2 regions of the Pseudarthrobacter sp. CCNWLW207 genome follow, and region 1 is predicted to be linked to the other one. Evidence: predicted binding sites of a transcription regulator. Region 1 holds the regulator's gene; the other holds the start of a gene.
What was found. The regulator Rex, encoded in region 1, represses fermentation and respiration genes when NADH is low (regulators of the CRP and FNR family bind a similar motif). The targets are predictions, from matches to a motif close to CTTGTGAANNNNTTCACAAG.
Positions count from the first base shown of each region.

Region 1 (9,370 bases):
CGGATATCTGGGGTTACAGCAAGCCCGTGGGCCATGGCTCGCACTCGCCGGAATGGTCGTTCTGGCCGATGGCCGGGCTGTGGCTGGTCCGACACCTGTGGGAGCACCTGCGTTTTGGCGCACCCGACAGCACAAGGCTCGACTCCGCAAAAGCCGACACCGCTGCCGGAGAACGCTTCGCCCGGGACACTGCCTGGCCCGCCATCCGGGGCGCAGCCGAATTCGCGCTGGATCTGCTGCTGGAGTTCCCGGACGGTACCTTGGGCACCAGCCCCTCCACTTCGCCGGAAAACAGTTTCACGGCACCGCGCCCGGACGGTAGCAATGCCCGGGCGGCGGCCGCGGAATCGTCCACCATGGACCTGACGCTGATCCGGGACGTGTTCCTCATGCTGGGCTCCCTCGCCGAGGACCTTGGACTGGAAGCGGACCCGGTACTGGCCGAGGCCAAAGCTGCCCTGTCGCGCCTTCCGGAGCCTGTACCCGGCCGTGGCGGCAGGCTCCGCGAGTGGCTGGCCGACCCGGAAGAGTGGGAGCCGGAACACCGCCACGTCAGTCACCTGTACCTGGCCTACCCCGGGGACACGCCCCTGACGCCGGCCCTCGAAGCCGCTGTGGGTACCAGCCTGGACGGCCGCGGCGACGAATCCACCGGTTGGTCGCTTACCTGGAAAATCCTGCTCCGGGCCCGCCTCCGCCAGCCGGACAAAGTCAGTGACCTCCTCAGGCTGTACTTCCGGGACATGGCAACGGACCGCGGCGGCCAAAGCGGCGGACTGTACCCCAACCTGTTCGGGGCGCACCCGCCCTTCCAGATCGACGGCAACCTCGGCTTTGTGGGCGGCTTGGCAGAATGCCTCGTCCAGAGCCACCGCACCTCGAACGGTATGCCGGAAATCGAGCTGCTGCCGGCGCTGCCCCGGGAACTGCCCGACGGCGCCGCGCACCGCCTCCGCGCACGCCCGGGTGTGGAGGTGGACCTGGAATGGCACGACGGCCAACTGACCGGCGCAGCATTGACCTCCCCGACGGCAAGAGACGTCCTGGTGCGCCATCGTGGGACTGCCCGCGAGCTTCATCTGGAGCCGCATCAGGCAACGATTCTGAACGTGGCGTCCTTTATCCCCGCGGGGGAGCCCGCATGACATACGATTCCCAAAAGTTCCAGCCAAACCAGATCTGACAGGACCTTCAGCATGCCCCTTTTCGACCTCCCCCTTGCCCAGCTCCGCGGCTACACCTCCGAGGTCACGCCGCCGTCCGATTTCCAGGAGTTCTGGGACGCCACCATCGATGAGGCCAGGACCTTCCCGCTCAACGCAGCCTTCGAGCCAGTAGAGAACTACTTGACGGTCATCGACACCTTCGATGTGACCTTCGCCGGATACGCTGGCGCTCCCATCAAAGGCTGGCTGCATCTCCCGGCGAACCGTCCGGCCGGAAGCCAGCTTCCCGTCGTCGTGCAGTACATCGGTTACTCGGGCGGCCGCGGCCTGGTCAACCAGGACACCAAGTGGGCGCAGGCCGGATACGCGCACTTCATCATGGACACCCGGGGCCAGGGCTACGGCGGGACGCTGGGGGAGACGGCGGATCCGCACCCCTCCGCGGGCGAGGTGGCGCACGCCGGCCTGATGACCAGGGGAGCGGGCAGCCGCGAGGACTACTACTACCGCCGCGTTTACGTTGATGCCTTCCGGGCCGTGGAAGCTGCCCAGTCCCATCCGGAGGTGGACTCCACGAGGGTGGTCCTGGCCGGCGTCAGCCAGGGCGGTGGCATTGTGGTGGCCGTCGCCGGGCTCGTGGCAGGACGACTCGACGGCGTCATCGCCGCGTTGCCCGACGTCCCGTTCCTGCAGGACTTCCCGCGCGCCATCGACATCACGCCCCGTGGGCCCTACCCGGAGATCGCTGCTTTCCTGGGCAGGCACCGGGACCGGTACGAGCACATGCTCGCCGTGCTGAACTACTTCGACGGCGTCAACCTGGCCCGTTCAGCCACCGCCCCGGCACTCTACTCGGCCGCGCAGATGGATGACATCTGCCCGCCCTCGACAGTGTTTGCCAGCTTCAACGCCTACGGCTCGGGCACGGCTGACTCCTCGGGCACCGGGGCGGCCAAGGACATCGAGGTTTACCGGTTCAACAACCACGAAGGCGGTCAGGAGTACCACTGGATTAAGCAGCTGCAGTTCCTGCGGAAGCTCGCGGGTTGAGCCGGTGTAAGCGGTAAATACTGAGCTTGTTCGCGGATCCTGACCCTCACGGTTCGGATCCGCGAACAAGCTTGGGAGCCCTGTATTACGGCACGATTTTGCGGCGGCCACCGGGTGCGGTTATGGTCTTGGCTATGACTAACCGTTGGTATGCGTATTTTTCGTTGGCTCTGGAGGGGCCCGCGTCTAACTGACACGCATCCAACTTTCCTTCAGAGCCAGCAGGGCAGAGATGATTCTCTGCCCTTCGCCATTTTCCCGGCGGGCTCTGATCTGGGTCCGCCTTCCTTTCCCGGAACAGGACCCACCATGAGCACCGCAACAGCCGCCACATCCACAGAGCCCTCACCACGCGCCGCCGCGCATGCAGGCGCGCCGGCCGCAAAAACCACGTCGAACTTGCGCGTCAGCGAGTTCACGGCCCTGCCCACTCCCCAGGAGCTCATCGCCGAGCTGCCACTGGACGCCCGGGTGACTGACGTCGTCGAACGCGGACGCGATGAAGTCCGGGCCATCATGGACGGCGTGGACGACCGCCTCCTGGTGATCGTGGGCCCTTGCTCCATCCACGACCCCAAGGCCGGCCTGGAGTACGCCCGCCGGCTGGTCAGCCAGGCCGAGAAGCACAAGGAAGACCTGCTGATCGTTATGCGGACCTACTTCGAGAAGCCCCGGACCACCGTGGGCTGGAAGGGCCTCATCAACGATCCGCGCCTGGATGGCAGCCATGACATGGTGACGGGGCTCCGGACGGCCCGCCAGTTCCTGCAGCAGGTCACCGCCCTTGGACTCCCCACGGCCACGGAGTTCCTGGAACCCATCAGTCCGCAGTACATGGCGGACCTGATCTCCTGGGGCGCGATCGGGGCACGGACCACGGAAAGCCAGATCCACCGCCAGCTGGCCTCGGGCCTTTCCATGCCGATCGGCTTCAAGAACGGGACCGACGGCGATCTGCAGGTTGCCATCGACGCCTGCGGAGCTGCCGCGGCGGCGCAGGCTTTCCTGGGCATCGACGGTGACGGCCGGGCAGCACTGGTGGCCACCGCCGGGAACCCGGACACCCACGTCATCCTCCGAGGCGGTCGCAAGGGGCCCAACTACTCGGCGGCCGACGTCGAAAGCGCTTCCGACAAGCTGGCCGGCAAGGGGCTGAACCCACGACTGGTCGTGGATGCCAGCCACGCCAACAGCGGCAAGAGCCACCACCGCCAGGCCGAAGTTGCACTGGAGATCGGTTCGCAGCTGGAGGATGGCGGACCCTCTGCCGACGCCATCGCCGGCGTAATGCTGGAGAGCTTCCTCGTGGGCGGTGCGCAGAACCTTGACGTCAACGAACACGCCGCCGGACGCTCGGAACTGGTGTACGGCCAGAGTGTCACGGACGCCTGCATGGAATGGGACGTCTCCGTGTCGGTGCTGGACCAGCTCGCCTCGTCGGCACGCAAGCGCCGTACGGGGAAATGATTACCCCCAGTGACTTTCACAATAGCCCCATGAACCTCTAGAGTATCTAGCACATGGTTGGTGGATGGCTCAGCATCGGCACACCGCAATGGCATAAACCTGGGGTCACTGTTGTCCATCCGTCAGCAAAGGAATAAGGGAAATGTCCGCAGAACAGAACTTCTCAAACGCGAAGTTCCTGACCGTGGCCGAAGTGGCCGAGGTCATGCGCGTCTCCAAAATGACCGTGTACCGGCTGGTCCACTCAGGTGAAATGCCCGCAGTGCGCTTCGGCCGTTCCTACCGGGTCCCGGAAAGCGCCGTTGAACAGTATCTTAAAGGCGCCGTTGTGGACGGCCACTCCGAGACCGCCTGAGCGGCCCTGTCAGTGGGTGCCCTGGATAAGCGGTACCCTGTTAAGGAACGTTTTACGTCATTGTAAGAATCTGTCGGTTGTTTCAGTCTGTAGCTCTGTCCACGGACCTTTCCATCAGACAGGTACTGCATCTAGTTTGTGAGGAACTTTCGTGGGTTCAGTTATTAAGAAGCGTCGCAAGCGTATGGCCAAGAAGAAGCACCGCAAGTTGCTTCGCAAGACGCGCCACCAGCGCCGCAATAAGAAGTAGAGATACTTCGAACTGCGTGAAATGCCCGTTGCCTTCCCGGCAGCGGGCATTTTGTTTTGCCCCCACCCAACTAGGTAGCAGCAGATGTCGTTTTGAGGGCCTATAACGACATCTGCTGCTACCTAGATGCGGGGGCCGCGGATGCGGGAGAAGCCGCGCCAGAGGCCGTACACGACGCCGCCGGCTGTGGCGGCTTTAAGGCCCAGGGTGGCGGCGCGGCGGCCGGAGCGGAAGTCATACACCGGCCAGTTATTGTCCCGGGCATGGCGGCGGAGCCTGGCGTCCGGGTTGATGGCGACGGGGTGTCCCACGAGGGTCAGCAGCGGTATGTCGTTGTAGGAGTCGCTGTAGGCCCAGCAGCGCCTGAGGTCCAGTCCCTCGGCGTCAGCAATGCCCTGGACGGCCACAGCCTTCGCAGAGCCGTGCAGGATGTCGCCCACAAGGCGTCCGGTGTACATCCCGTCCGCCACCTCACCGACGGTGCCCAGCGCACCGGTCAGCCCGAGTCGCGTGGCGATGACCGTTGCCACCTCGATGGGGGTGGCCGTGACCAGCCAAACCCGCCGGCCAACCCGCAGGTGCTGTTGGGCCAAGGCTTTTGCTCCCGGCCAGATCCTGGAGGCGATCATCTCGTCATAGACTTCTTCGCCGAGAGCCTTCACGTCCTCAACAGTGATTCCGGCGGCGAGGTTGAGGGCGGAGTCGCGGACCGCATGGACGTCATCCATGTTCTCGCCGCGCGTCACAAACTTGAACTGCTTCCACGCGAATCCGGCGGCCTGGACCAAGGTGAACGCTCCGCGCTGGTGCATCTTGCGTGCCACGTGAAAAAGGCTGGCGCCCTTCATGAGGGTGTTATCGACGTCGAAGAACGCCGCCTCGCCGGTCTGCGGTACCGCAGCCGGCTGTGTGAGAACTGCGACGTACTTCTCCTCGGGCATGTCCCCGAGTCTAGTCAATGCGTGCGGCCCCTCCTGCCGCGTGGCCGTGCGCCGCGCTGTCCGCCACTAAAGGGGGATACGGTTAAACCATGCCAAAACCGCAGGTTGTCCTGATCACCAAAGCCGACTGTCACCTGTGCGCGGACGCGCGCGACGCCGTCGGGCGGGTAACAGCCTCCTTGGGGCTTGAGTGGGCGGAACAGCCCGTGGACCAACTGCCCGAGTTGCGTGACCGCTATGCCGAGGAAATCCCCGTAGTGCTCGTGGACGGCATCCAGCGTGATTTCTGGAAGATCGACGAAGCCCGGCTGGAGCGCGCCCTGCGGCGCGCCATGGCGGAGTAGGGCTGGTTCCGGGCCATGGTTCAGGCTTTGTTGGCAGCAAGCGCAGGGCTCTAGAGTGGAGTCACAACGCGACGCAAGGGAGGGGATAGTGACTTCACTGGATTCATCTCCCCAGTCTGTCCAAGGCGATTCGGTTGCGCCGGGCGTACAGGACGACAAAACCGCTGCCAAGCAGATTCCGCCGGCGGCCGTGGCCAGGCTGACCCTGTACCTTCGGGCGCTTAATACCTTGCTGGCCGAAGGCGTGGAGCGCGTATCCTCGGAGTCGCTGGCGGAATTGTCCGGCGTCAGTTCCGCCACGTTGCGCAAGGACCTCTCGCATGTGGGCTCCTATGGCACGCGGGGCGTCGGCTACGAAGTCCAGTACCTCAGCCGCCACATCGCTGCAGCCCTCGGGCTGACCCACGACTGGAAAGTGGCTATCGTCGGCGCCGGTAACCTGGGCAAGGCGCTCGCCAGGTACGGCGGCTTTGAGTCCCGGGGCTTCGACGTCGTAGCCATCTTTGATGCCGACCAGATGGTGGTGGGCAATGAGGTGGGCTGGCTGCGGGTCAGCGACGTTGCAGACCTCGAAACCGTGCTGCAGCGGACGGGCGCCAACATGGTGGTTCTGGCTTTGCCCGCCGCAGTGGCGCAGGACGTGTGTGACCGCGTCGTCGCCGCCGGCGTCCATAGCATCCTGAGCTTTGCGCCCGTGATGCTCCAGGTGCCCGACACCGTAAACCTCCGCAAGGTGGACATGGCCACCGAACTCCAGATCCTGGCCTACCACGCGCAGCGGGCGCAGACCCCGGGCCAGACCGCCTAGCAATCCTGCGGCTCCGGGATCCACGCCCGCTGGGTGTGGTTTCTATGGTTGGTCAGCGCCGGCATGTCTTCCGGTTGACCGTAAGGCTAGCGGCCGTAGGGGTTTCCCGGCTGGCCGTAGGGGTTGGCGAACGGCTGCTGCTTGCGGAAGTACGGAGCCGCTGCCGGCAGGTACAGCAGGACGATGGCTGCGATGCCCATCAGCGTTCCCAGTGTTCCGATGTTCGGCACCTGGAAGAGCCCAAAGATGGACAGTGCCGCGAATACGGTTCCGAGGATCCGGGCCCAGTTCTTGCCCTTGCGGATGAAGATAGCCACCAATGCGTAGAGCGCGGCTCCGATGATGGCGAAGACCACCAGAGTGCCGGCAATAACGCCCTTGATGTCCTCGTAGGGGATCTCGCCGCCGGCGCCGCCACTTTGCATGGCATCTTCGAAGGTGCTTCGCATCAGCGGGTCATCCAGCTGGCCAACGCCGATCAGCATGCTAATGACGTAAATAACGCCCGAGGCGATCAGGAGCCAGAAGGAAATGTTGACCAGCTGGGGGACTCCGTTGCTGCTCGTAGCCGCCGGCTGTTCGGACGGGTACTGTGCGTACGGAGACTGCCCGTACTGCTGGCCAAATGGCTGCTGGCCGTAGGCCGGGGCCTGCGGCGGGTTCTGACCATACGCCGGCGGGTTCTGGCCGTACTGGGGTGCCGGTGTGCCCGTTTCGCCATACTGTGGGGTGTTTTGGCCGTACTGGGGTGCCGGTGTGCCCGTTTCGCCATACTGTGGGGTGTTTTGGCCGTACTGCGGAGCGTTCTGTCCGTACTGCGGGGCAGGGGGCGTGGGCTGGCCAAACTGCGGTGCGTTCTCGCCGTAGCGCGGAGTGGGGGGCTGGCCGCCGGATTCGGGCTCGTTGGGAGGCTGGACTGGGGGAGTACTCATGAGCGGTCCTTTGCAGGTCGAAGTGCGGATCGGCTGCCGGGATCGGTGCACTGGCCCTACCCCCAGCAAGGCTTACTTCCACCGTACCCCCGGGCGGCTCCGTAGCGGGTCATTCCGGAGAGGTATTCCGGCTTCATTCCGCCTTAGTCGGCGAGAGCGCGAAGCGCTGGGAAGGCCGCAGCCTGGCGGGTACGCCGGCCGCGGCCTTCAGTAAACAACATAACCGGCAGGTCAGGCGCGGCCCTTGACTGCGGTGAACCATGCCTGCGAGTTGGGCAGCCACATCAGAACGGTTGCCCCGGCGCTGATCAGGAAGCCGAGCCAGTTGTTGCCGATCCCATCGCCCACGCTGCCGCCAATGATGGCGAGGACCAGCGAGACACCGGCCACGATGGTGAGGGCCAGCCGGGCCCACTCCCGGCCTTCCTTCATCTTCAGCGCGAGGATAATTTGGGCGACACCGATGGCCAGTGCCACCAGGACCAGGAGGAGGACCAACATGGCCGCCGCGGGGGCAACCGTGAACAGTGCCAGCGCCCCGAAGAGTCCCAGGAGGCCGCCCAACACGCCCAAAATGCCGCCGATGAGCCAGATCCAGTAGGACACCTTGAGTTCGGTGGGCAGCCCTGTGACGTTGAACATGCCGGAGAACCCGCCCGTGGGCAGCACATCGTTGAAGTTTCGGGGGCCGTCAGTCGGCATCTCGAAGTGGAAGCCACCCTGCTGGCCCGGCTGGCTGTGGGGCTGGCCGGGTTGAGCGGGCTGCTGGTAGGCCTGGCCCGGGGCCTGGTATCCCTGTGGTGGCGGCTGGTAACCCTGCGGCGGCTGGTAACCGGCGGGAGGAACGTTGCTGGCAGGCGGCTGGGCGCCCGGCTGCTCAGGCTGCGGTACTTCACTAGGGTTGGTCATGGCTCTCACTGTAGACCGCAGGTTCCCTGTTATCTAGGAGATTTGCGGCGAAATCGCAGGGAACGGCAGGGGTTTTCCACAGGATAGACCTACGGGCACGAACGCCGGACACAGGGCATCCCCCACAGCCGCGGCACTCAGGTACGCCGGTTTAAACGCCACCGCCCGGCAGCTGGACCACTCAGTGGATCCGGCGGCCGGGCGGCAGCAGGCAAAATTATGCAGCGGGCGCGATGAACGCGAGCTCCAGGTTGATGGCAACCTTGTCGCTGACCAGCACGCCGCCGGCTTCCAGCACGGCGTTCCAGGTCAGGCCGAAGTCCTTGCGGCTGATGGTGGTCTCAGCGGAGACGCCGGCGCGGGTGTTACCGAACGGGTCCACGGCCACGCCGTTGAACTCTGTTTCCAGGGCCACCGGGCGGGTGACGCCTTTGATGGTCAGGTCGCCGGTCAGCTCGTAGGTGTTGCCCTTGGCCACCAGGCCGTTGGAAACGAAGGAGATTTCCGGGAACTTCTCCACGTCGAAGAAGTCCTCGCCGCGGACGTGGCCGTCGCGGTTCACATCGCCGGAGTCGAAGCTGGCCGTCTTGATGGTGGCGCTGATCTTGGAGTCCGCCACGTTCTCAGCCAGGTCCAAGGTTGCTGCGGCATCCTTGAACTGGCCGCGGACCTTGCTGATGCCTGCGTGCCGGACAGTGAAGCCGATTTCGCTGTGTGAGTTGTCCAGGGTCCAGGTGCCGGTGGTGATGTCTGCGGGAAGTGACATGGTGTTTCTCCTTGGGAGTGTGTCGGGTAGTACTGGGAATGGTTGACGCTTCATTTGTTGAAGTCTCAACTAACTGCTGCATTCAGTATAAACATGCATTTGCATCTTTTGTTCCCACTTCCGGAACATTTTTTGAGAATCTTCAGTTCTACTGGATGTAGAAGATTTCGGATAGCACGCCATCTTTGAGAAACTGGTAAACATGCCCCAAGCCACTGTCCATCTGCTCCGCCACGGCGAGGTCCATAATCCCGACGGCGTTCTGTACGGCAGGCTGCCCGAATTCCACCTCTCAGAGCTGGGACGGGAAATGGCACAGACGCTCGCCGCGCACTTCAGCGAGCGTGCGGCCCTTGGCGCACGGATTGTCTATCTCGCGGCG
Region 1 is NZ_JBBCBS010000006.1:128,687-138,056, forward strand. It holds gene V9L17_RS12085 (glycoside hydrolase family 95 protein) at 1-1,145, shown strand, start outside; gene V9L17_RS12090 (acetylxylan esterase) at 1,197-2,216, shown strand; gene V9L17_RS12095 (3-deoxy-7-phosphoheptulonate synthase) at 2,526-3,683, shown strand; gene V9L17_RS12100 (helix-turn-helix domain-containing protein) at 3,826-4,038, shown strand; gene V9L17_RS12105 (30S ribosomal protein bS22) at 4,190-4,288, shown strand; gene V9L17_RS12110 (HAD family hydrolase) at 4,411-5,229, opposite strand; gene V9L17_RS12115 (glutaredoxin family protein) at 5,319-5,573, shown strand; gene V9L17_RS12120 (redox-sensing transcriptional repressor Rex) at 5,662-6,381, shown strand; gene V9L17_RS12125 (Yip1 family protein) at 6,468-7,313, opposite strand; gene V9L17_RS12130 (hypothetical protein) at 7,545-8,222, opposite strand; gene V9L17_RS12135 (YceI family protein) at 8,440-8,988, opposite strand; gene V9L17_RS12140 (histidine phosphatase family protein) at 9,191-9,370, shown strand, end outside.

Region 2 (9,370 bases), on a different contig from region 1:
TCGCCGGTCACGCGGGTGATGTTCGCCGTCGATCCCACGCTGGAAGTCATTGAGGAAGCCGTGGAATGGGGAGCCGAGCTGCTCATCACCCACCATCCGCTGCTTTTGAAAGGCGTCACCTCGGTGGCCGCCACCACGGCCAAAGGCAAGGCAATCCACCGGCTGATCGAGTCTGGAACCGCACTGCTGACCGTCCATACCAACGGTGATTCCGCCGTCGGCGGCGTTTCTGATGTCCTGGCAGACGCACTGGGACTGGAGGACGTATCGCCCCTGACCCTCGCCAGCAACGGCCTTCCCGAGGAGGGCATCGGGCGCGTGGGTCACCTGGCGGAGGTAATGAGCCTCGGAGACTTCGCCGCACGGGTTTTTGGCATCCTGCCGTCGGTGGCCGGGGGAGTGCGGGTCTCAGGTGACAAGGATGGTCTGGTGCGCCGCATCGCGGTGTGCGGCGGGGCCGGCGATTCGCTGTTCAACGAGGTGCGCGCCAGCAATGCGGACGTCTTCGTCACCGCTGACCTTAGGCACCATCCGGCATCTGAGGCCCGCGAAGACGCCGTGAATGGCCGGCCCTACCTTATTGACGTCTCGCACTTCGCCAGTGAGTGGCTGTGGTTGCCGGCCGCAGCGTCTGCGCTGGGTAACGTGCTCGCCGACCAGGGCCACGATGTGGAGATCCAGGTGAGCACCACCAACAGTGATCCATGGGACTTCATACTGACTCCGGGCTAAGCCTGGGGTGCGAAGGGGCCCGGGCGAGCGAAGCGAGCCAGGGGAGCAGGCCACGCGCTAGAGTCTATAGAGCGCCGGTTCGGTGCCCGGCTCTGGCCGGTGGGATCAAGCGGAGGTAACAGTGGCCAAGGCAGCACCGGCGGAACAGTTGAAGTTGCTCGAATTGCAGGGACTGGACGCCAAGCTGAAGTCGCTCGCCAACCGGCGCCGTGCCCTGGACACCGACCCCCGGATCACGGATCTCCAGTCGGCGCTGTCGGTTGCCAACGGTGAGCTGGGTGCCGCCAAGATGGCCGTGCACGACGCCGAGGCTGAGCTGAAGCGGGCAGAGTCCGACGTCGAACAGGTCACCACCCGCATTGAACGCGACGAGGCCCGGCTCAACAGCGGAACGGGGCTTTCCAAGGACCTCGTGGCCCTGCAGAAGGACATCGCGTCGCTGAACAGGCGCCGCTCAGACCTCGAGGACATGGAGCTCGAAGTCATGGAGCGACTGGATTCGCTCCGCGCCAGGCAGGCGGCCCAGCAGCTGATCGTGGACAACATCCAGGGCTCATTCGGCGACATCCGCGCGGAGCTGGACAAAGCCCTGGCTGAAGTGGATGCCGAGGCAGCGGAGGTCAAACGCCAACGCGCTGAGTTCGCCGCCGGACTGGACGCCGGGATGTTGGCCGTTTACGAAAAAACGCTGGCCAAGCGAGGAGTGGGGGCCGCACGGTTGTTCCATGGAACGTCCGAGGCTTCCGGAATGAAGCTCAGCCCCGGCGACCTCGCCGAAATCAAAGCCGCCGCCGAGGACGACATCGTCTTTTGCCCGGACTCCGGTGCCATCCTGGTGCGCTCCGCCGAGTGGAACACGGCCAGCCCGACCAACTAACCCAGGATGATGTTCAACGCGTGCGGCTTACGGGCTGCACCGTCAACCAGCTCCGCGTCCCACTTTTCGCGCGCCGCCTTCAGGAGCTGTGCCGGGGTCTGCGGGGCGTTGCCGCGGCGGACCAGCAAGTGCCGGGCCAGTTCCCCGCGCGTGTGCTTCGCAAAGTGGCTCACCACCTTGCGCACGCCATCCACTTCAGTGAAAACGTTGACGGCGACGGTCTGCGCCGGCGGGGGTGCCCACGCCGCGGCGTACGTGCTTGAACGGCAGTCCACCAGCAGCTGACCTGCCGCAGCCTCCGTGAGGGCCTCCGACAGTTGCGGCTTCCAGAACGAGGCGAGGCGGCCGACGTCGGGCAGTGCAGTCCCCATCGACAGCCGGTAGGCGGGCACCCGGTCGGCAAAGCGGATGGCACCCCACAGCGCGGATACCACCAGCACCGCCTCGTCGGCCTTCCGGCGCTGCGCGGGCGTCAGCGTTTTGTAGCCCAGGGCGTCGTACAAAACCCCCGAGTAGATCTGGTGGGCAGGCGCCGCCGGTTCGGCGTGCAGCCGGGTGTTCCGTTCGACGTCGTCCCGCAGCGATGCCCCGACGCCCAGCAGCGCGAGGGCGTCCTCGTGTGCACTCACCGTTCCCAGGGCATCCAGGACTTTGGCCCGGTAGGTGTTCAGTGCCGGGAAGCTGAGGGAAGGCCAGTCGACGGCGGTTCCCCGGGCTGCGGGAGTCTTGCCTTCGGAGGGGGGAAGCAGAATCAGCACCGTACGATCTTACCGGCGACTTCGGCGCCCCCTTGCCCGGTAGACTGGGTGCCGGATGGGTTGACCAGGCGGCCGCGCGTCACGCAAGTGGCTCGAGGAACGTCCGGGCTCCACAGGGCAGGGTGGTGGGTAACGCCCACTCGGGGTAACCCGCAGGCCAGTGCCACAGAGAACAGACCGCCTGTGTCGCGCCGGTTTGAAAGCGGCACGAAACAGGTAAGGGTGAAACGGTGGTGTAAGAGACCACCAGCTTCCCGGGTGACCGGGAAGGCTAGGTAAACCCCACCCGGAGCAAGGCCAGACAGGACACGTTTGAGGGCTGCCCGCCCGAGTGTCCGGGTAGGCCGCTGGAGGGCGTCGGCAACGGCGTCCGTAGATGGATGGCCGCTACTCCCGCGCTGGTAACGGCACGGGAGCACAGAACCCGGCGTATCGGTCAACCCATCCACACATCGTCAGCTCAAGTCATGTGAGTGACTTCACGCCGGACGGGGCAGTCCAGGGCGCCTCTCCCGCCTAGAATAGAGAGCGAACGTAGAAGTTCTGCCACCGGGTCTGCGTTCGCAGCCGGTGGTTTTTCTTTGCGCTTCTCCAAGGTGTCCGGGGTGGACCGAATCCCCGCCGACGCTTGCGCCCCGGAACACCTCCGGCGGCCGCCCTCCGCGTACGAGGACGTATGTGGTTGACCCAAGGAAGGTAGTTCTGTGAGCCAGACGTCAGATTCTTGTCTTGATACGTGGATGGGCCGGGAGGCCCTCGCCGAGGCCATGATTCCGGTGATCGGCCGGCTGTACCGTGAAAACAACGTGGTGACTTCCATCCACGGCCGCAGCCTGATTAACAAGTCCACCATGAACATCCTTAAGGCGCACCGGTTCGCCCGCCGTATGAGCAAGGATGAGCTGCTTCTGGAAGAAACAGCCCCGCTGCTGAACACCCTCGCCGGCCTGGAACTGGGCGCGGCCGCGATCGACATTGCCCGCCTGAACCAGAAGTTCAAGGCCGAGGGCGACGGCGCCACGCTGGAAGAGTTCCTCCGCGCCGAACTGGCCGAGGTAGTGGGCAAACGCGGCGCCGACGACCGCACCAGCACTGACGTTGTGCTCTATGGCTTCGGCCGGATTGGCCGGCTCCTGGCCCGCCTCCTGATCGAAAAGGCTGGTGGCGGCCATGGCCTTCGCCTGCGCGCCATCGTGGTGCGCCGTGGATCGGACAAGGATCTCTCCAAGCGCGCCAGCCTGCTGCGCCGCGATTCGGTCCATGGTTCCTTTGAAGGCACCATCCGCGTGGACGAGGAAGCCAACACCATCACCGCGAACGGTGTCCAGGTCCAGGTCATCTACTCGGACAACCCCGCGACGATCGATTACACGTCCTACGGCATCCACGACGCCTTGGTGGTGGACAACACGGGGCGCTGGCGCGACGCCGAAGGCCTGTCACAGCACCTTCAGAGCAAGGGTGCTTCGCGTGTTCTCCTCACCGCGCCGGGCAAGGGCGCGCTCAAGAACATCGTGCACGGCATTAATCACGGCAGCATCGAGGATACTGACCAGATCGTCTCCGCGGCGTCCTGCACCACTAACGCCATCACCCCGGTCCTGAAGGCCATCAACGACAAGTTCGGCGTGATCCACGGCCACGTGGAAACCGTCCACTCCTTCACTAACGACCAGAACCTGATCGACAACTTCCACAAGGGCGACCGCCGCGGCCGCTCCGCCGCGCTGAACATGGTCATCACCGAAACCGGTGCGGCCACTGCTGTGGCGAAGGCGCTGCCCGAACTTCAGGGCAAGCTTTCCGGCAGCTCCATCCGCGTCCCCACCCCCGATGTCTCCCTCGCCATCCTGAACCTGAGCCTTGAAAACGGCACCACCAAGGACGAGGTGAACAACTACCTGCGCCAGATGTCCCTGCATTCGGACCTGCGCAAGCAGATCGACTACATCGATTCCCCCGAGGTTGTGTCCACCGACTTCGTCGGTTCCCGCCGTGCGGGCATCGTGGACGGCCTGGCCACGATCTCCAACGACAAGAACGTCATCCTCTACGTCTGGTACGACAACGAATTCGGCTACTCCTGCCAGGTGGTCCGGGTCATGGAAGAGATGGCAGGGGTCAACCCGCCGTCGTTTCCCGCCAAGGAACCTGCCGCGGCACTGGCGGCCATCGCCGTCTGATTCCCTCCTCTGAGGCAATTTCCCGGCTGGTTCTCTGGAATCAGCCGGGAAACGGGACCACACTGGTGGCATGAATAACGAAACTCTCCACGAGACCACGCTCGAACACGCCCTGGATGTAGCCAAGGCCAACCACAAACGGGCCATCCGCCTCCTGGAGGAGGCCCAGGCGGGCTACAAGGCCGGAGATATCAGCGAAGAGCGCGTGCGCCAACTCGAAGAGCTGCTCCAGGTTGCCGCCGAAGATCTCCGGAGGGTGACCCGGGAACAATAAGAAAGTCTCTTCCGGCTTCCCACTCCTCCCCAACACTGTGGATATCGGCCACGTTGTCCGAGGAGTGTCCTAGGCTCTTCTGGTGCACTACGTTTCCGGAAGGGCAGTCTGCCCGTGACCGTCAGCTGGTCTGCGTACCGACGGGCACGCCGCCGCTCACGGCAGGCATGGGCCCTGGTCATTCTCCTGGCCGTTTCCGCCGTAGCGTCGGTGGTGTGGTTCTTCACTGCCGGCCAGTTCGCGGCGGCGGAACCGGCCATTGCAGGACCTACGGAGGCGCCGGTTTTCGATCCGGGCTTTATGAAACCGGTGGCCCCGGTGCATGCTGTGCCCCAGGGGAGTGCCCGTGAAGCCCTCGACGGGCTGCCGGTCAAGGGGCGTGCACCTAACGACAACTATGACCGCGAAGCCTTCGGGCAGGCGTGGCAGGACCTGGACCGGAATGGCTGCGACACCCGCAACGACGTCCTTCGCCGTGACCTCACGGGCGTGGTGTTCACCGAAGGCTCCACATGCCGAGTGGCGGCCGGCCATTTCCACGAACCTTACACAGGACTTCCCGTGGACTTCCGGCGAGGCTCGGAGAGCAGCAAGGCGGTCCAGATCGATCACGTGGTGGCCCTGGGCGACGCCTGGCAAAAGGGCGCGCAGCGCCTGACACCGCAGCAGCGCCAGAGCCTGGCCAACGACCCCCTGAACCTTATCGCCGCGGACGGGCCAGCCAACCAGCAGAAGAGTGCAGGTGACGCCGCCACCTGGTTGCCCAAGAACAAGGCCTTCCGCTGCCATTATGTCGCAAGGCAGATCTCGGTGAAGGCCGCCTACGGGCTGTGGGTGACGCAGCCGGAGAAGGACGCCATGAAGAGGGTCCTGGACAGCTGCCCCCAGCAGCTGACTGTTACTGCGGGCTGACGTCCGACTCGTGACTAGTGTCCGAAAGGATCCGGGTCGACGCCGGGCATCCAGGTTAGGCCCGGAACGCCCCAACCGCTCTTCTTGGCCTGCTTCATCGCCTTGCGTGCATAGCGGTCGATCAGCCGGTTGACGTAGAGTTTTCCGTCCAGGTGGTCATACTCGTGCTGGATTACCCGCGCGAACCACCCTGTGGCCTCAAATTCAACCGGCTGCCCATAGCCGTCGAAGCCGCGCACCCTGGCCCACTCGGCACGCTTCAACGGGTACTGTCCGCCCGGAAAAGACAGGCAGCCTTCCTCTTCCTCATCGGGATCGGGAAGGGCGCCAGAGATTTTGGACAGGGTCAGGACAGGATTGACCAATACGCCTGCGGGAGGTGCGCCGTCATCGTTGGCGTATTTGTAGACAAATATCCGCTTGCCGACCCCGACCTGCGGCGCCGCGAGTCCGACGCCGTTTGCGGCGTCGTTGGTTTCGAACATGTCCGCAATCAGGGTCCTGAGTTCGTCGTCGAACACTTCCACCTCGGAAGCCCGGCGGTGCAGCACCGGTTCCCCCCAAATGGTGATTGGCATAACTGTCATGTCAGACGGGTCCTTCGGGATGCGGCGCGATGCCGGCCGTTGTGCGTGAAACAAGGATGCAAAACAAAGGAGGCCGCACCGGATATCCGGTGCGGCCTCCTTCTCGAACGGCTGCTAGAACCATCCTGTGCGGGTGAGCTACGGGGGTTGAACCCGCGACCTCCTGGACCACAACCAGGCGCTCTGCCAACTGAGCTAAGCCCACCATGTGCCTTGCAGGTCTACCGGGCGACCGGCTCTCTGGAAAGGCAACTCAAATAGCTTACCTGCTGTTCGCGTGTGCTTTTGCCACTTTTCCCGTTTTTGGCCAAAATTCGAAGCAAACGTGGTGCAGATTACGTCCCTGGGACCGCGGGGTCTGCGTCTGGGGCAGTGGGTTCCGCGCCGGCGGCGATGCGTTTGGAGATGGCTTGGGCCGTTGCGCTGTCCGGGCCTGGCGCCGGGACGAACACGGCTTCCCGGTAGTAACGGAGTTCGTCGATGGAGTCCTTGATGTCACCGAGGGCGCGGTGGCCGCCCTTTTTGGCGGGGGATTGGAAATAGGCTCGCGCAAACCACCGGCGTGAGAGCTCCTTGATGGTGCTGACATCGATCACGCGGTAGTGCAGGTGTTCCACCACTGAGGGCATGTCCCGGGACAGGAACACACGGTCCGTGCCCACCGAGTTGCCGCCCAACGGCGCCTTACGGGGGTCCGGGACCCACTTTTCGATGTATTCCATGACGGCGGCCTCGGCCTCGGCCATGGTCTTGCCGTGCGGCAGTTCCGTCAGCAGCCCCGAGCGCGTATGCATGTCGCGGACGAAATCATTCATCTGGGCCAGCGCGGAATCCTCCGGCTTGATCACCACGTCCACTCCGTCGCCCAGGATGTTCAGTTCCGAGTCCGTCACCAAGGCCGCCACCTCGATCAGGGCGTCGTTCTTGATGTCCAGGCCGGTCATTTCGCAGTCGATCCAGACGATGCGTTCATTAGATATAGGCACTTGACAAGCCTACCGTTTAGCTCTGTCCGGGCCGTCCGATGCTAGGATTTCGGAAACGCGGCGGTGAATTTTCCGTCGTTGTACTATGCCCCGGCCGGCCCGGTGAGGCCCGCAGGGCGGAAGCGTGGAATGCAACAGATTGGACAATCCTGAGATGACGGGGCCTGTGCCTGCAGCGGGGGAGAAGGCCGCCACGATCCTCAAGCTGCCAGAGGCCGAGGTCGACAACGCACGGTCTCCGCTGATCGCCGGCTTTATCGGTTCGGTGTTGATGATGGTCGGTTCCCTGGGAGTCGGTTGGCTTGCGCCCGTCTCGGAGTTGCGGCGGATGCCGCTCTTCATCTGGATGCGGACCGAGGCCATCGGTGTTGCGCTGTCCATCATCCTCCTGGCCGTCGGCGGCATGCTCCTGGTCCGCGCCTGGCTCAGGCTGGGCCAACGCGTCCGGATCTGGGGCCTGGCGGCGCGCAAAGCCACCCTTCAGGCGGTGGTGCTTTGGGGCTTGCCGATGATGTTCACAGTGCCGTTGTTCAGCCGGGATGTGTACGCCTACATCGGCCAGGGCAGGCTGATGGTGGAAGGCTTCAATCCCTACGAAAACGGCATTTCCGCTCTGTCCAACTATTTCCAGCTCGGCGCCGACAAGATGTGGACCGAGGCCCCGGTTCCATATGGCCAGCTGTTCCTGTGGATTGAGCAGTTTGTGGTCTGGTCCACCAACGTGCACCCGGAGGCCAGCGTGATGCTGTTCCGGCTGGCTGCTCTGGTGGGCATCGTGCTGTGCATCATCTACGTGCCCAAGCTGGCGGACCTCCATGGTGTCAACCCGCACCGGGCCCTCTGGCTCACCGCAGCCAATCCACTGTTCCTCACCAACTTCATTGCCAGCGTGCACAACGACGCCCTGATGATCGGGCTGGCCCTAGCTGGCCTGTACTACTGCGCCACCCGGCGCGTGGTGCTGGGCATCGTGCTGGTCACGCTGTCCATCTCGGTCAAGCCGATCACCATCGTCTTCCTGCCCTTCATCGGCCTGCTCTGGGCCGGCAAGGACGCCAGCTGGCCGCGGAAATTCCTGTACTGGGCACTCACGGCCGGCCTGAGCGTGGGGATTCTTTTTGCCATGAGCAGGGTCAACGGCTTCGGTTTTGGCTGGATTAATGGCCTCTCGGCTCCCGGCAGCATTTGGATCTGGTACGCGCCGATCGGGCTGATGGGCCTGGTGGTCGCTTCCATCGCCAACGCGTTCAGCCTCGACGGCTGGGGGCTCGCCAAATGGGTGTACGACGCCGGGAAGCTGCTGGCCGTGGGCATCGTCGCCTGGCAGATCTTCAAGGGAGACCACGACCGCCTCATGCGCCGGCTCACGTTGGCATTTGCCGCCATCGTCCTGCTGGCCCCCATGATCCAGTCCTGGTATGTGGTCTGGCTGATCCCGTTGTTCGCAGTTACAGGCATCCGGGACGACTGGCAGGTCAAGGCCCTCTACTTCATCGTGTCCTTCTTTATGGTCTATGCGATCTCGGACCAGCTGGAAGTCTTTCCGTACCTGCAGACGGAGGACCTTGGCCTGGCGCTCGCCCTGGCGCGCAATGCTGCCGCCGTTATCGCCCTGATGTTCGCGCTCTACCTGATTTTCCTGGACCCTCGCACCAAACAGCTCTTCAGCAAGTCGGACCAGCCGGTCACCTCACGCCCCGTCATCTGACGGGAGGTTCCTGAGCGCTTCCCGGCGGGACAGCGGGCTAAGGTGTTCGCCGTGCTCGGCGACGAAAGTCCGGACCCATTCCGGATCGCTTTTGCCAAACTCGCGCAGTGCCCAGCCAATGGCCTTGCGGATGAAGAACTCGCGATCCGCGAGATTGGCTTCAATGACGTTCCTGAGTAGCCTGCGGTCAGTGTGGGCCTTGGCTTTGAGCTGGACGGTGATGGAGGCCCGCCTGATCCAGAGGTCTTCGTCCCGGCTCCAGCCAAGCAAAACCTCAGTCATGGCCGGCCGGTGTGCTTGGAGCAGGGCGCAGATCCGGTCCGACACGCCGTCCACAAAGTCCCACCAGGCGC
Region 2 is NZ_JBBCBS010000012.1:100,666-110,035, reverse strand. It holds gene V9L17_RS18255 (Nif3-like dinuclear metal center hexameric protein) at 1-732, shown strand, start outside; gene V9L17_RS18250 (zinc ribbon domain-containing protein) at 854-1,609, shown strand; gene V9L17_RS18245 (YaaA family protein) at 1,606-2,367, opposite strand; RNA gene rnpB (RNase P RNA component class A) at 2,424-2,815, shown strand; gene V9L17_RS18235 (glyceraldehyde-3-phosphate dehydrogenase) at 3,072-4,550, shown strand; gene V9L17_RS18230 (hypothetical protein) at 4,621-4,824, shown strand; gene V9L17_RS18225 (HNH endonuclease family protein) at 4,939-5,736, shown strand; gene def (peptide deformylase) at 5,751-6,323, opposite strand; tRNA gene V9L17_RS18215 (tRNA-His) at 6,456-6,528, opposite strand; gene orn (oligoribonuclease) at 6,659-7,309, opposite strand; gene mptB (polyprenol phosphomannose-dependent alpha 1,6 mannosyltransferase MptB) at 7,464-9,017, shown strand; gene V9L17_RS18200 (DNA alkylation repair protein) at 9,000-9,370, opposite strand, start outside.
Region 2: a site for Rex is predicted at 2,834-2,853, ahead of V9L17_RS18235 (glyceraldehyde-3-phosphate dehydrogenase). Genes of this name have one in related genera too.